One region of the Pseudomonas sp. BS3782 TE3695 genome, then DNA from elsewhere that is predicted to be linked to it. Evidence: predicted binding sites of a transcription regulator. Region 1 holds the regulator's gene; the other holds the start of a gene.

Region 1 (6,120 bases):
CCGAAAGATTCCACCAGGAACGCAGTGCCGGGCTCCGGCTGATTAAGCAGGCGCAATTTGATGGTATCGCGTAACTGATACAGGTTCAGATTGGTGGTGTTGACCTTGAGATCGGCCAGATCGGCGATAGGCCCCAGCAGATTGGTTTCATCCTGGATCGCCTCCGCCAGCGAACGATTGGCGCTGCTCAAGGGGTGACGACGGCGAGTTTCCGAAAAGCGCTTGAGCAAGGTTTCTTCGTCGGCGTCCAGATACAGCACATCGCACTGGATATGTCGGCTGCGGACCTCTTCCAGCAATTCGGGGAACCGTGACAGGTGGCTTGGCAGGTTGCGTGCATCGATGGACACGGCCACCAGCGGTTGTGCCAGCTCTGTGTGAATCAGCGCGCGTTCCGCCAGTTCCGGTAGCAAGCCGGCAGGCAGATTGTCGATGCAGTAATAGCCGTTGTCCTCGAGCACATCGAGGGCGGTACTTTTACCTGAGCCGGAGCGGCCGCTGACGATGATCAGGCGCATGATTAGTGACCGTTCTGCTCGTCCAGGACAACCTGATACAAGGCTTCGTTGCTCGGGGCGCTACGCAGTTTTTCACGCACTTCCTTGCGATCCAGCATGCTGGCGATCTGGCGCAGCAATTCCAGGTGTGCATCGGTGGCGGCTTCCGGGACCAGAAGCACAAACAGCAGGTCAACCGGGGCGCCGTCAATGGCATCGAAATCGATAGGGGCTTCCAGGTGCAGCAGCGCACTGATTGGCGAGGTGCAGCCTTTGAGCCGGCAATGGGGGATGGCGATGCCGTTGCCGAAACCGGTAGAACCGAGTTTCTCACGGGCAATCAGGGCCTCGAAGACGTCCTGCATTTCCAGATCCGGTACTTCGCGGTGGATAAGGTTGGCAATTTGTTCGAGGGCTTTCTTTTTACTGCCACCCGGCGCGTTCACTTGGGAACGGCCGGGGGTCAGGATGGTTTCTAGTCGGATCATGGATTGGGGGTGTTAACGACCGGTCGCGCCCTGGAGGAGGCTCTGGGTCTTTTCCTTATGCTTTTTAAGTTGGCGATCCAGCTTGTCGGTCAGCAGGTCGATGGCGGCATACATGTCCGTATGCTCGGCATTGGCGACCACTTCTCCGCCGGGAATATGCAGCGTGGCTTCGATTTTCTGCAGCAGTTTTTCGACGTTCATCGTGACTTGCACATTGGTGATCTTGTCGAAATGCCTCTCTAACCGGTCGAGTTTTTCGCCGATGTAGGTGCGCAGGGGTTCGGTCACTTCCAGTTGGTGTCCACTGATGTTGACTTGCATACAGCTTCTCCTTCGTTGCCAGTGCATAAAGCGGCAGGCAGAAATGCCTGCCACTGGAACGCTGTGGCGAGCCCGACGGCTACATCAACCGCTTACGTTCGCTGGAAGGCGCGATTCCCAGGGATTCGCGGTACTTGGCGACGGTGCGACGGGCTACCTGAATGCCTTGTGCCTCCAGTAAACCAGCGATCTTGCTGTCACTCAACGGCTTTTTCTGATTTTCCGCCGCAACCAGTTTTTTGATGATCGCGCGGATGGCCGTGGACGAGCATTCACCGCCTTCGGAGGTACTGACGTGGCTGGAGAAAAAGTATTTCAATTCATAGATGCCCCGTGGGGTATGCATGAATTTTTGCGTGGTCACCCGTGAGATCGTCGATTCATGCATGCCGACTGCTTCGGCGATGTCATGCAGCACCAACGGCTTCATGGCCTCGTCACCGTATTCGAGAAAGCCGCGTTGATGCTCGACGATCTGGGTGGCGACTTTCATCAGGGTTTCATTGCGGCTTTGCAGGCTCTTGATGAACCATCGAGCCTCCTGCAGCTGATTACGCATGAAAGTATTGTCAGCGCTGGTGTCGGCGCGGCGCACGAAACCGGCGTATTGGGCGTTGACCCGCAAGCGTGGCACCGACTCCTGGTTCAGCTCCACCAGCCAGCGTTCGTTGTCCTTGCGCACAATCACGTCGGGAACGACGTATTCGGCTTCGGTGGACTCGATCTGTGAACCCGGGCGTGGGTTGAGGCTCTGGACCAATTCGATGACCTGGCGCAGCTCATCTTCCTTGAGCTTCATGCGGCGCATCAGCTGGCTGTAATCGCGGCTGCCGAGCAGGTCGATGTAATCGGTGACCAGGCGCTTGGCTTCGGCCAGCCAAGGGGTCTTGGCGGACAACTGGCGCAGTTGCAGTAGCAGGCATTCACCAAGGTTGCGGGCGCCGATGCCAGCGGGTTCGAATTGCTGGATGCGGTGCAGCACGGCTTCGATTTCGTCCAGTTCGATGTCCAGTTCCGGGTCGAACGCTTCGAGGATTTCCTCGAGGGTTTCGTCCAGGTAGCCCTGATTGTTGATGCAATCGATCAGGGTCACGGCGATCAGGCGATCGGTGTCGGACATCGGTGCCAGGTTCAGTTGCCAGAGCAAATGGCTTTGCAGGCTTTCACCGACCGATGTGCGGGTGGTGAAGTCCCACTCGTCGTCATCGTTGCTCGGCAGGCTGCTGGCGCTGGTCTGGTAGACATCCTCCCAGGCTGTGTCGACGGGCAATTCGTTGGGGATACGCTCGTTCCAGTCGCCTTCCTCAAGGTTGTCCACCGTCGGGGCGGTTTCCTGGTAGGAGGGTTCCTGAATGTCGGCGTTGGGTTTCTGTTCGGCGCTATCGGCCAAGGGGTCGGCGTTATCGAAGTCGTCGCCTTCTTCCTGGCGTTCGAGCATCGGATTGGACTCCAGGGCCTCCTGGATTTCCTGTTGCAGGTCCAGGGTCGACAATTGGAGCAGGCGGATGGCCTGTTGCAGCTGCGGTGTCATCGTCAGCTGCTGGCCCATTCTCAAGACTAGCGATGGTTTCATGGCAGGGGCTTAACACCTTATTCGCCGGCGCACATGCGCCATCCACTACAGGGCGCCGAAGCGCCAAACATAAGCAAATTATATGCCCGAAACTGAAGTGTTTGCCTAGAGCGCTGTAACAATAAAAAGTTATTGATTTTTTATTGAAGCGAGTGCTCCCTAGGCGACCCGGGCACCTCAGGTGCTTACAGGCGGAACTCGTGGCCCAGATACACTTCCTTGACCAGTTCATTGGCAAGGATGGTGGCGGAGTCACCTTCAGCAATCAGTTGGCCATCGTTGACGATGTAGGCGGTTTCGCAGATATCCAGAGTCTCACGAACGTTGTGGTCCGTGATTAGCACGCCAATGCCTTTGGCCTTGAGGTGATGGATGATTTGCTTGATATCGCCCACCGAAATCGGGTCCACGCCGGCGAAAGGTTCGTCGAGGAGGATGAATTTCGGGTTGGTAGCCAGTGCCCGGGCGATTTCCACGCGGCGGCGTTCACCACCGGACAGGCTCATGCCGAGATTGTCGCGGATGTGATGGATGTGGAACTCCTGCATCAGGCTTTCCAGCTCTTGGCGACGACCGGCCTTGTCGAGTTCCTTGCGGGTCTCGAGGATGGCCATGATGTTGTCGGCCACCGACAGTTTGCGGAAGATCGACGCTTCTTGCGGAAGATAACCGATACCTGCCTTCGCACGACCGTGCATCGGCTGGTGGCTGACATCCAGGTCGTCGATCAATACTCGGCCTTGATCGGCCTGCACCAGACCCACAATCATGTAGAAACAGGTAGTTTTACCGGCACCATTAGGGCCAAGCAGACCGACGATCTGTCCGCTGTCGATGGACAGGCTGACATCGCGCACGACCTGACGGCTCTTGTAGCTCTTGGCCAGATGCTGAGCTTTCAGAGTTGCCATTACTGGGCCTTTTGCTCGTCGGTTTTCTTCTTCGGCTGGATCACCATGTCGATGCGAGGGCGTGCCTCGGTGACCTTGTTGCCCGTGGCGCGACCGGCGCTCGCAAGCTTTTTGACCGTGTCGTAGACGATTTTCTCGCCTTGGGTGACGTTGTTGTCCTTATCGATGACTTTGGCGCGATCGATCAGCACGACACGGTTTTGCGAGGCGTGGTACTGGATAGTTACGCCGTAGCCCTGAACCGGCTTGGTGTCGCCCGCCGTTTGCAGTTGCTCGAAGTAGGCGAGGTTGCCCACCGAAGTCACCACGTCGATGTCGCCGGCCGGGGTGCGGGTGATGGTCACGGTATTGCCGGTGACCTTCATCGAGCCTTGGGTGATGATCACATCGCCCTTATAGGTGGCAACGCCGTTCTTGTCGTCCAGTTGGGCATCGTCGGCCTGAATGCGGATAGGTTGCTCTTGATCGTTCGGCAGAGCCCAGGCGCTCACGCTTCCCAGTGCTGCGCCCAGACTGAGCAAAATAGGGAGAGTTTTAACGAGCCTCATACTGTCCTCTTACGTTCGATAGCAGGTGTATCCTGCTTTCTTTCAAGTACGCTTTCATTCCGTTGCCTGTCGATACACCGCCAGCGCCGTCGATTCTAACGGGTTGATCGGTCTGCGCATATTGCTGCTGCGGGAACACTGTCATACGGGTGGTGGTAATCAGGGTTTTGCGGTTTTTTTCGTCGAAACGTGTGATACGTACCGAGTCAATCAGCTCGACCTGAGTGCCGTCCGGGTTGACTTCGCCGCGCTCGCTCTGGACGTGCCAGGGGAATTCGGTGCCGCGGAACATGTTCAGATCCGGATTGGTCAGCAGCGTCACCTCGCTCGCTTTCACGTGTTCGACCTTGTCCGACGTCATCTCGTATTGCAGTTTGCCGTCGGGCAGGTACTGCACGCTATGGGCGTTGATGGCGTAATAATCGATCGCGCTTTCATCGACCTTCACCGCTGGCTTGTCGAGGAAGCGTTCGGGGCTGATGTTCCAGTAGCCGACCGCTGCAAAAATCGCAGCGATGCAACCGAACACCAGGATGTTACGAATTTTTTTGCTCAGCATGATGGGCTCACAGATACGCGGCATTGGCCGCATCAAGGTGGCCCTGGGCGCGCAGGATCAATTCGCAGAATTCGCGAGCGGCCCCCTCGCCACCGCGGGCCTGGGTGATGCCGTGGGCGTGTTCGCGCACGAAACTGGCAGCGCTGGCCACCGCCATGCCAAGGCCTACGCGGCGAATCACCGGCAGGTCCGGCAGGTCGTCGCCCAGATAGGCCACTTGTTCATAGCTCAGGTTGAGCTGGCCAAGAAGTTCGTCGAGCACCACCAGTTTGTCTTCGCGCCCCTGATAAAGGTGCGCAATGCCGAGGTTCTTCGCGCGCCGTTCAACCACCGGGGTCTTGCGGCCGCTGATGATAGCGGTCTGCACGCCCGCGGCCATCAACATCTTGATGCCTTGGCCGTCGAGGGTATTGAATGTCTTGAATTCGCTACCGTCTTCGAGGAAGTACAGGCGCCCGTCGGTCAGCACGCCATCGACGTCGAACACCGCCAGTTTGATCTGTTTGCCGCGTTGCAGCAGGTCCGTGCTCATTACATTACTCCTGCACGCAGCAAATCGTGCATGTTCAAGGCGCCGACCGGACGGTCTTCGCTGTCGACCACTACCAGTGCGTTGATCTTGTGGTCTTCCATGATTTTCAGGGCCTCGGCGGCGAGCATCTCGGCGCGGGCGGTCTTGCCGTGGGCGGTCATCACTTCATCAATGGTGGTGCTGTGGATATCGATGGTGCGGTCCAGCGTGCGGCGCAGGTCGCCGTCGGTGAAGATCCCGGCGAGTTTTCCATCGGTATTTAGTATGACGGTCATGCCCAATCCCTTGCGGGTCATTTCCATCAAGGCATCCTTGAGCAGCGTACCGCACAGCACTTGCGGCAATTCGGTGCCGGCATGCATGACGTTTTCCACTTTCAGTAGCAAGCGGCGACCAAGGGCGCCACCGGGATGAGAGAACGCGAAATCTTCAGCGGTAAAGCCGCGAGCTTCAAGCAAGGCAACGGCGAGAGCATCGCCCATGACCAGTGCTGCAGTGGTTGACGAGGTGGGGGCCAGATTCAGCGGGCAGGCTTCGTGTTCGACGCTTGCATTGAGGTTGACTTCCGCTGCCTTGGCCAGTGGCGACTCGGGGTTACCGGTCAGGCTGATCATCTGAATGCCCTGGCGTTTGATCAGCGGCAGCAAGGTGACGATCTCATTGGTGGAGCCGGAGTTCGACAGCGCCAGAA
Region 2 (6,120 bases), 670 kb from region 1:
CATCATGGGCTTCCAGGACGCTTTGTACCTGCAGCACATCCCTTACGGTTCCGACGCTGCCGTCGAGTTCGCCGACAAGTCGATGGAAGCGGTCAGCTACTACGCGATCCAGGCGTCCTGCGACCTGGCCGACGAGCGCGGCGCCTACGAGACGTTCCAGGGTTCACTGTGGTCCAAAGGCATCCTGCCGCTGGATTCGCAACAGATCCTGATCGAACAGCGTGGCCAGCAGTACATCGACGTTGACCTGAACGAAACCCTGGACTGGGCACCGGTTCGTGCCCGTGTGCAGAAAGGTATTCGTAACTCCAACATCATGGCCATCGCACCGACCGCGACCATCGCCAACATCACTGGCGTATCGCAGTCGATCGAACCGACTTACCAGAACCTCTACGTGAAATCGAACCTGTCGGGCGAATTCACCGTGATCAACCCGTACCTGGTTCGCGACCTGAAAGCTCGCGGCCTGTGGGACTCGGTCATGATCAACGACCTGAAGTACTACGACGGTTCGGTACAGCAGATCGAGCGCATCCCGCAAGAACTCAAAGAGCTCTACGCGACTGCGTTCGAAGTGGACACCAAGTGGATCGTTGACGCGGCCAGCCGTCGTCAGAAGTGGATCGACCAGGCCCAATCGCTGAACCTGTACATCGCCGGCGCTTCGGGCAAGAAGCTGGACGTGACCTACCGCATGGCCTGGTACCGTGGGCTGAAAACCACTTATTACCTCCGTGCCCTGGCCGCGACCAGCACCGAGAAGTCGACCATCAACACCGGTAAGCTGAACGCTGTTTCCAGCGGCGGCAACCACGGCGACGACTCGGTCCTGGCAGCCCCTGCCGGCCCTGCTCCTGTGCCGAAGGCGTGCGCCATCGACGAGCCGGATTGCGAAGCTTGCCAATAAGCTGAGCCGGTGAGCGCTGAGAGGCGCTTACCTCGATAACCCCCGATCAGTCCTCTGGATTGGTCGGGGGTTTTCTTTTGCCTGCTTTAATCAAAAGATCGCAGCCTCTTAAGATCAAAAGATCGCAGCCTCGCTTCGCTCGACAGCTCCTACGTTAGTCCCTGTAGGAGCTGTCGAGCGAAGCGAGGCTGCGATCTTTTGATCTTGAACTGTATCTACCATCCATAAAAAAGCCCCTTTTGCGAGGGGCCCTTTGTGAAACGCTATTCGCTCACCAACATCAGGTCATCTGAATGATGGTCTGCATGATGGTGCTCTGGGTGGAGATGGTCTTGGCGTTTGCCTGGTAGTTACTCTGGGCCTTGATCAGCTCGACCAATTCATTGGTCAGGTTGACGTTGGACTCTTCCAGGGAGTTAGACACGACCGAACCCAGCGTGCCGGTCGTCGGCGCATCGACACCCGCCACGCCCGAGGCGAAGGTTTCTTTCCAACGAGTACCACCGATCGGTTGCAAGCCTTGCTCGTTAGCGAAGCTGGCGACTCCAACCTGGCCGATGGCCTTGGTTTGCTGGTTGCTGAAGTTGGCGGTCATGACGCCAGTGGCGTCGATCGTCAGGCTGGAGATCTGGCCGGTGGCGTAACCATCTTGGAATTGGGCGGTACGAGCGGTTGGCGAGTTGTAAGAGGTGGTCAGCGCCATGTTGAACGCGATACCGCCAGCGGCAGCGACGGAACCGTTCGGGCCCCAGGTCACAGGAGTCGTTGCGGCGTTGGTAATGGTACCTGGCACCCAACCGGTCATGGTCAACGTGTTGCCAGTCTGGGTCCAGCCAGCACCCGCCGTCAGCGTATTGATGCTGCCATTGGAGTTGAATGTGATGTCGGCAGTGATCGCCACTGGTGGCGTGGTCGCGGGGTTGGCCGGGGAACGACCATCCATGTAGGTGTGGACACGCCAGGCGTTGGTACCCGTTTTCACGTAGTACTGATCCATGGTGTGCTCGTTACCCTGGCTATCGTAGACCTTGGTGGAAATGGTCTTGTTATAGCTGTTGGTATCGGTCGGGCTGAACGTGGCCACGGTCGGTAATGTTTCCGCCGAGTTCAGGTTCATCGTCTGATCAACCTTGGTAGTCGGGTTCGGCTTCAGGCTCGAGGTATCGATCTTCAAATCCGTCAACACACCGTTGATGATCTTGCCGTTGGCATCAACGCCATAACCCTGCAAACGGTTGCCGTTGTTATCAATCACATAGTTTTCAGCATCCGTCTTGAACGCACCGGCACGGGTGTAGCTCAGGGAGCCGTTGTCGCTGAGAATGAAGAAGCCGTTGCCCTGGATGCCCATGTCCAGCACGTTGCCGGTGTTGTTCACGTCGCCCTGGCCGAACTGCTGGGACACGTTGGCCAGACGCACGCCGTTGCCGACGGTCTTGCTGCCGGTACCCAGGCGAGTGGCCGAGTACACGTCTTCGAATTCTGCACGGGAGGATTTGAAACCGGTGGTCGCGACGTTGGCGATGTTGTTGCCCGTCACGTCCAGTTGTTTGTTGGCTGCATAGAGACCGCTAAGGCCGATATTGAAAGACATATTCCACTCCTTGTGCCGTGTAGTCGGCTCTATATACCAATGGTTTGTACTTTGGACAGGGCAACGCTGCCCATGCCTGCCAGGTTCAGCATCAACTCACCGCCGGTCTGGCTGATGGTCACGCTGTTAACGGTGGCTGGCAGATAAGTAATCAGTGATGTCGCCTTGCTGTCGATGGTGGTCGTTGCGCCGAAGGTGTAGGTACCCGCCGGTGCCACCGCGCCCGCATCGTCCTTGCCGTCCCAGATGAAACTGGCGTTACCGGCACTTTGACTGCCCAATTCGAGCGTACGGATGGTCTTGCCTTCCGAGTTGGTGATCTTGACGGTGGCGGCGGAAACCGAGGTAGGCACCACGACGGTTCCGTTAAGGCTCTTGGAAGTGTCGACCAGGGTTTTGTCGGTCTGCGCAATGACGGAGCGCCCCACCAGCGAAGAAGCCTGCAAGGCTTGCGAGGAGCTGTAGCTGCTGGCAAGGCCGCTGACCGTATCGTTCAGCGTGGTGATACCTTCCAGGCTACTGAACTGCGCCAGCTGTGCCACGAACTCGCTGTTATCCTGAGGATCGAGCGGGTTCTGGTTTTTCAGCTGAGTCACCAACAGTTGCAGGAACGCGTCCTTGCCCAGCGCCTGGCCGCCGGTAGCGGCGGAAGTCAGGCTGTCTTTGTTGGTCGGTGTCTGGACCGAAGAATTGGCCAGAACATCGCTGATAACGCTCATATGAATCGCCCCTTATCACTGACCCAGGGTCAGGACCTTCTGCATCATGGTTTTGGCGGTGTTCATCATTTCGGCGTTGGTCTGGAACGAACGGCTCGCGGAAATCATGTCGGCCATTTCTTCGACGACGTTGACGTTCGGGTAGTAGACGTAGCCCTTGCCATCGGCAGCCGGATGGTTCGGTTCGTAGCGCGCTTCAAGGTTGCTCTGGTCTTCGACCACGCCCAGCACTTGCACGCCTTGACCGGCAGCGTCCTGGTTCTGGAACAGCGAATCGCTGCCGCCGCTCTGGCCGCCCTGGAACATGGTGGCGAATACCGGGTGACGGGCACGGTAGGTCTGGTCGATGCTCGACGAGACGGTCTCGGCGTTGGCAATGTTCGAGGCGACGGTGTTCAGACGAGTGGTCTGGGCACTCATGCCGCTACCGGCAATGTTGAAAACACTGGCAAGGGACATGACTTACTCTCCACGCAGGGCTGATACCAGCCCTTTGAATTTACTGTTGAGCAGGGTGAAGCTGGCCTGGAAGTTGACCGCGTTTTCCGCGTAATTCGACTGTTCCAGCTGGGCGTCCACGGTGTTCTGGTCGATCGACGGTTGCATCGGCGTGCGATACATCAGCGACTCGTTGCCATTGCCCATGCCTTCAGCTTCGATGTGACGGCTGTTGGTCATGTTCAAGGCGAACTTGCCGTTTTTGGTTTTCTCGTTCTGCTCGGCGAGCACTTTCGAGAAGTCCAGATCCCGAGCCTTGTAGTTCGGGGTGTCGGCGTTGGTGATGTTGTTGGCCAGGACTTCGGCACGCTGAGCGCGGAAGCCCAGGGCTTGTTCATGGATACCGAGCGCTTTATCGAAGCTGATGCTCATGTCGGGAAACCTTCGGGTGACCTGATTTTTCGTAACAGGGAGATAGCAAGCGCCGTGCCAATTCAAAAAAGCCCGTAAACCGGGGCTTTGCGCGCGGTGGCAAGCCGGCAATGCCAGAAAAGCGGCAACCGATTTCCGCCGCCTGCCGCTTTTCTGCCGCTTATCACAGTAGAAAGAACACCACCTGACCCTGTGGGAGCGGGCTTGCTCGCGAAAGCGGTGGGCCAGTCAAAGCTGATGTCGACTGACACGACGCCTTCGCGAGCAAGCCCGCTCCCACATTAGATCGTGGTGATGCCGGAAAATCATCAGGCACAAAAAAACGGGAGCCCCCTGAGGACTCCCGTTTTTTTATGCCATCAACGAATCACTTCGCCTGGTAAATGATCCCCGGGCTGCACTGGACCATCTGGTAATGGTCCGGCAAACCGTTCAGCGCCTCGGACGCGCCAAGGAACAGATAACCGCCCGGCTTCAGCGTGCTGTGGATGCGCAACAGGATGTCTTTCTTCACCTCGGCGGAGAAGTAGATCAGCACGTTGCGGCAGAACACGATGTCGAACTTGCCCAGGCTCGCGTAGCTGTCCAGCAGGTTGAACGAGCGAAATTCCACCCGACTCTTGATCGGCGCCTTGATCGCCCAACGTCCCGGCCCTTTCGGGTCGAAGTAACGCTGAAGCCGCTCGGGCGACAGACCGCGGCCGATGGCCAGGCTGTCGTACTCGCCGGTCTTGCAGTTGGTCAGCATGGTGCCGGACAGGTCAGTGGCAACGATCTGCACCCCCATCTTCAACTGACCCATGTTGACCCGCTCGAACTCATCGATGGACATCGACAGCGAATACGGTTCCTGACCCGACGAACATGCCGCCGACCAGATCCGCAGGCGCTGGCCGGGGCTTGCCTTGATCGCTGCCGGCAAGACCTTGTTCTTCAAGACTTCAAACGGATAGGTATCACGAAACCACAGGGTTTCGTTGGTGGTCATGGCATCCACCACCATCTCGCGCAAACCGCTGCGCGGCTGGGTCTGGATGCGCTGGACCAGCTCACCCAGCGATTTGATGCCCTGCTGTTCCATCAGTTTGTTGAGACGGCTCGAGACCAGGTATTGCTTGTTTTCACCGAGCAAAATGCCACAGGCTTTTTCCAGGAAGACCCGGAACTGTTCGAAATCCAAATTACCCGTAGACAAAGATGCCGCCTCTTAAATCGTGTTGACCGCCAGGGGCAGAAGGCCCCTAGCTGTTATCTGCTGCTTTGATCCGGTCGACTACCCGGGATGCCAGGTCATCAGGACGGAATTTGGCCAGGAAGTCATCGGCACCGACTTTCTTGACCATCGCCTGATTGAACACACCCGACAACGAAGTATGCAGGATGATATGCAGCTTTTGCATGCGTGGGTCGTTGCGGATCTCGGCCGTCAGGGTGTACCCGTCCATCTCCGGCATCTCGATGTCGGAGATCATCATCAGGAACTCTTCTTCCGGCTTCTTGCCCTCGTCGACCAGCTTGCGCAGGTAATCCAGCGCTTGCCGACCGTCGTTCAACGCCACCACTTCGACGCCGATGGTTTGCAGGCAACGGGTCACCTGCTTGCGCGCCACCGATGAGTCATCGACCGTCAGCACGCGCAAGGACAATGCCTTGTGCTGAGTCTCGACATCCACCACGCCCACCGAAATCGCTTCCGGTGTCGGTGCCACTTCCGCCAGCACCTTCTCGACGTCGATGATTTCGACCAACTGATTATCGACCCGAGTCACCGCCGTCAGGTAGTGATCGCGCCCGGTGCCCTTGGGTGGCGGATGAATCTCCTCCCAGTTCATGTTGACGATGCGCTCCACCGACCGAACCAGGAAACCCTGGGTCTTGGTGTTGTACTCCGTGATGATCACGAAGGGATTGCTTTGATCTTTAAGCGCTCCGGAACCGGTCGCCATCGCCAGATCCAGAATCGGAATGGTCGCCCCCCGAATATTCGCCACACCGCACACGACAGGACTGGACTTGGGCATCAGGGT

What was found. The regulator sigma-54, encoded in region 1, starts transcription at its own class of promoters, with help from an activator protein. The targets are predictions, from matches to a motif close to ANTGGCATNNANNTTGCTNT.
Region 2: the regulator sigma-54 is predicted to act here: its motif matches at 4,136-4,155, upstream of flgB (flagellar basal body rod protein FlgB).

The regions. Positions count from the first base shown of each region.
Region 1 is NZ_JBNDKB010000001.1:6,144,900-6,151,019, reverse strand. It holds gene rapZ (RNase adapter RapZ) at 1-518, opposite strand, end outside; gene ptsN (PTS IIA-like nitrogen regulatory protein PtsN) at 521-985, opposite strand; gene hpf (ribosome hibernation-promoting factor, HPF/YfiA family) at 998-1,306, opposite strand; gene ABH909_RS27895 (RNA polymerase factor sigma-54) at 1,386-2,879, opposite strand; gene lptB (LPS export ABC transporter ATP-binding protein) at 3,065-3,790, opposite strand; gene lptA (lipopolysaccharide transport periplasmic protein LptA) at 3,790-4,338, opposite strand; gene lptC (LPS export ABC transporter periplasmic protein LptC) at 4,325-4,897, opposite strand; gene ABH909_RS27875 (KdsC family phosphatase) at 4,905-5,429, opposite strand; gene ABH909_RS27870 (KpsF/GutQ family sugar-phosphate isomerase) at 5,429-6,120, opposite strand, start outside.
Region 2 is NZ_JBNDKB010000001.1:5,473,645-5,479,764, forward strand. It holds gene ABH909_RS24700 (ribonucleoside-diphosphate reductase subunit alpha) at 1-910, shown strand, start outside; gene flgE (flagellar hook protein FlgE) at 1,191-2,504, opposite strand; gene flgD (flagellar hook assembly protein FlgD) at 2,534-3,223, opposite strand; gene flgC (flagellar basal body rod protein FlgC) at 3,239-3,682, opposite strand; gene flgB (flagellar basal body rod protein FlgB) at 3,686-4,093, opposite strand; gene cheR (protein-glutamate O-methyltransferase CheR) at 4,461-5,288, opposite strand; gene ABH909_RS24730 (chemotaxis protein CheV) at 5,335-6,120, opposite strand, start outside.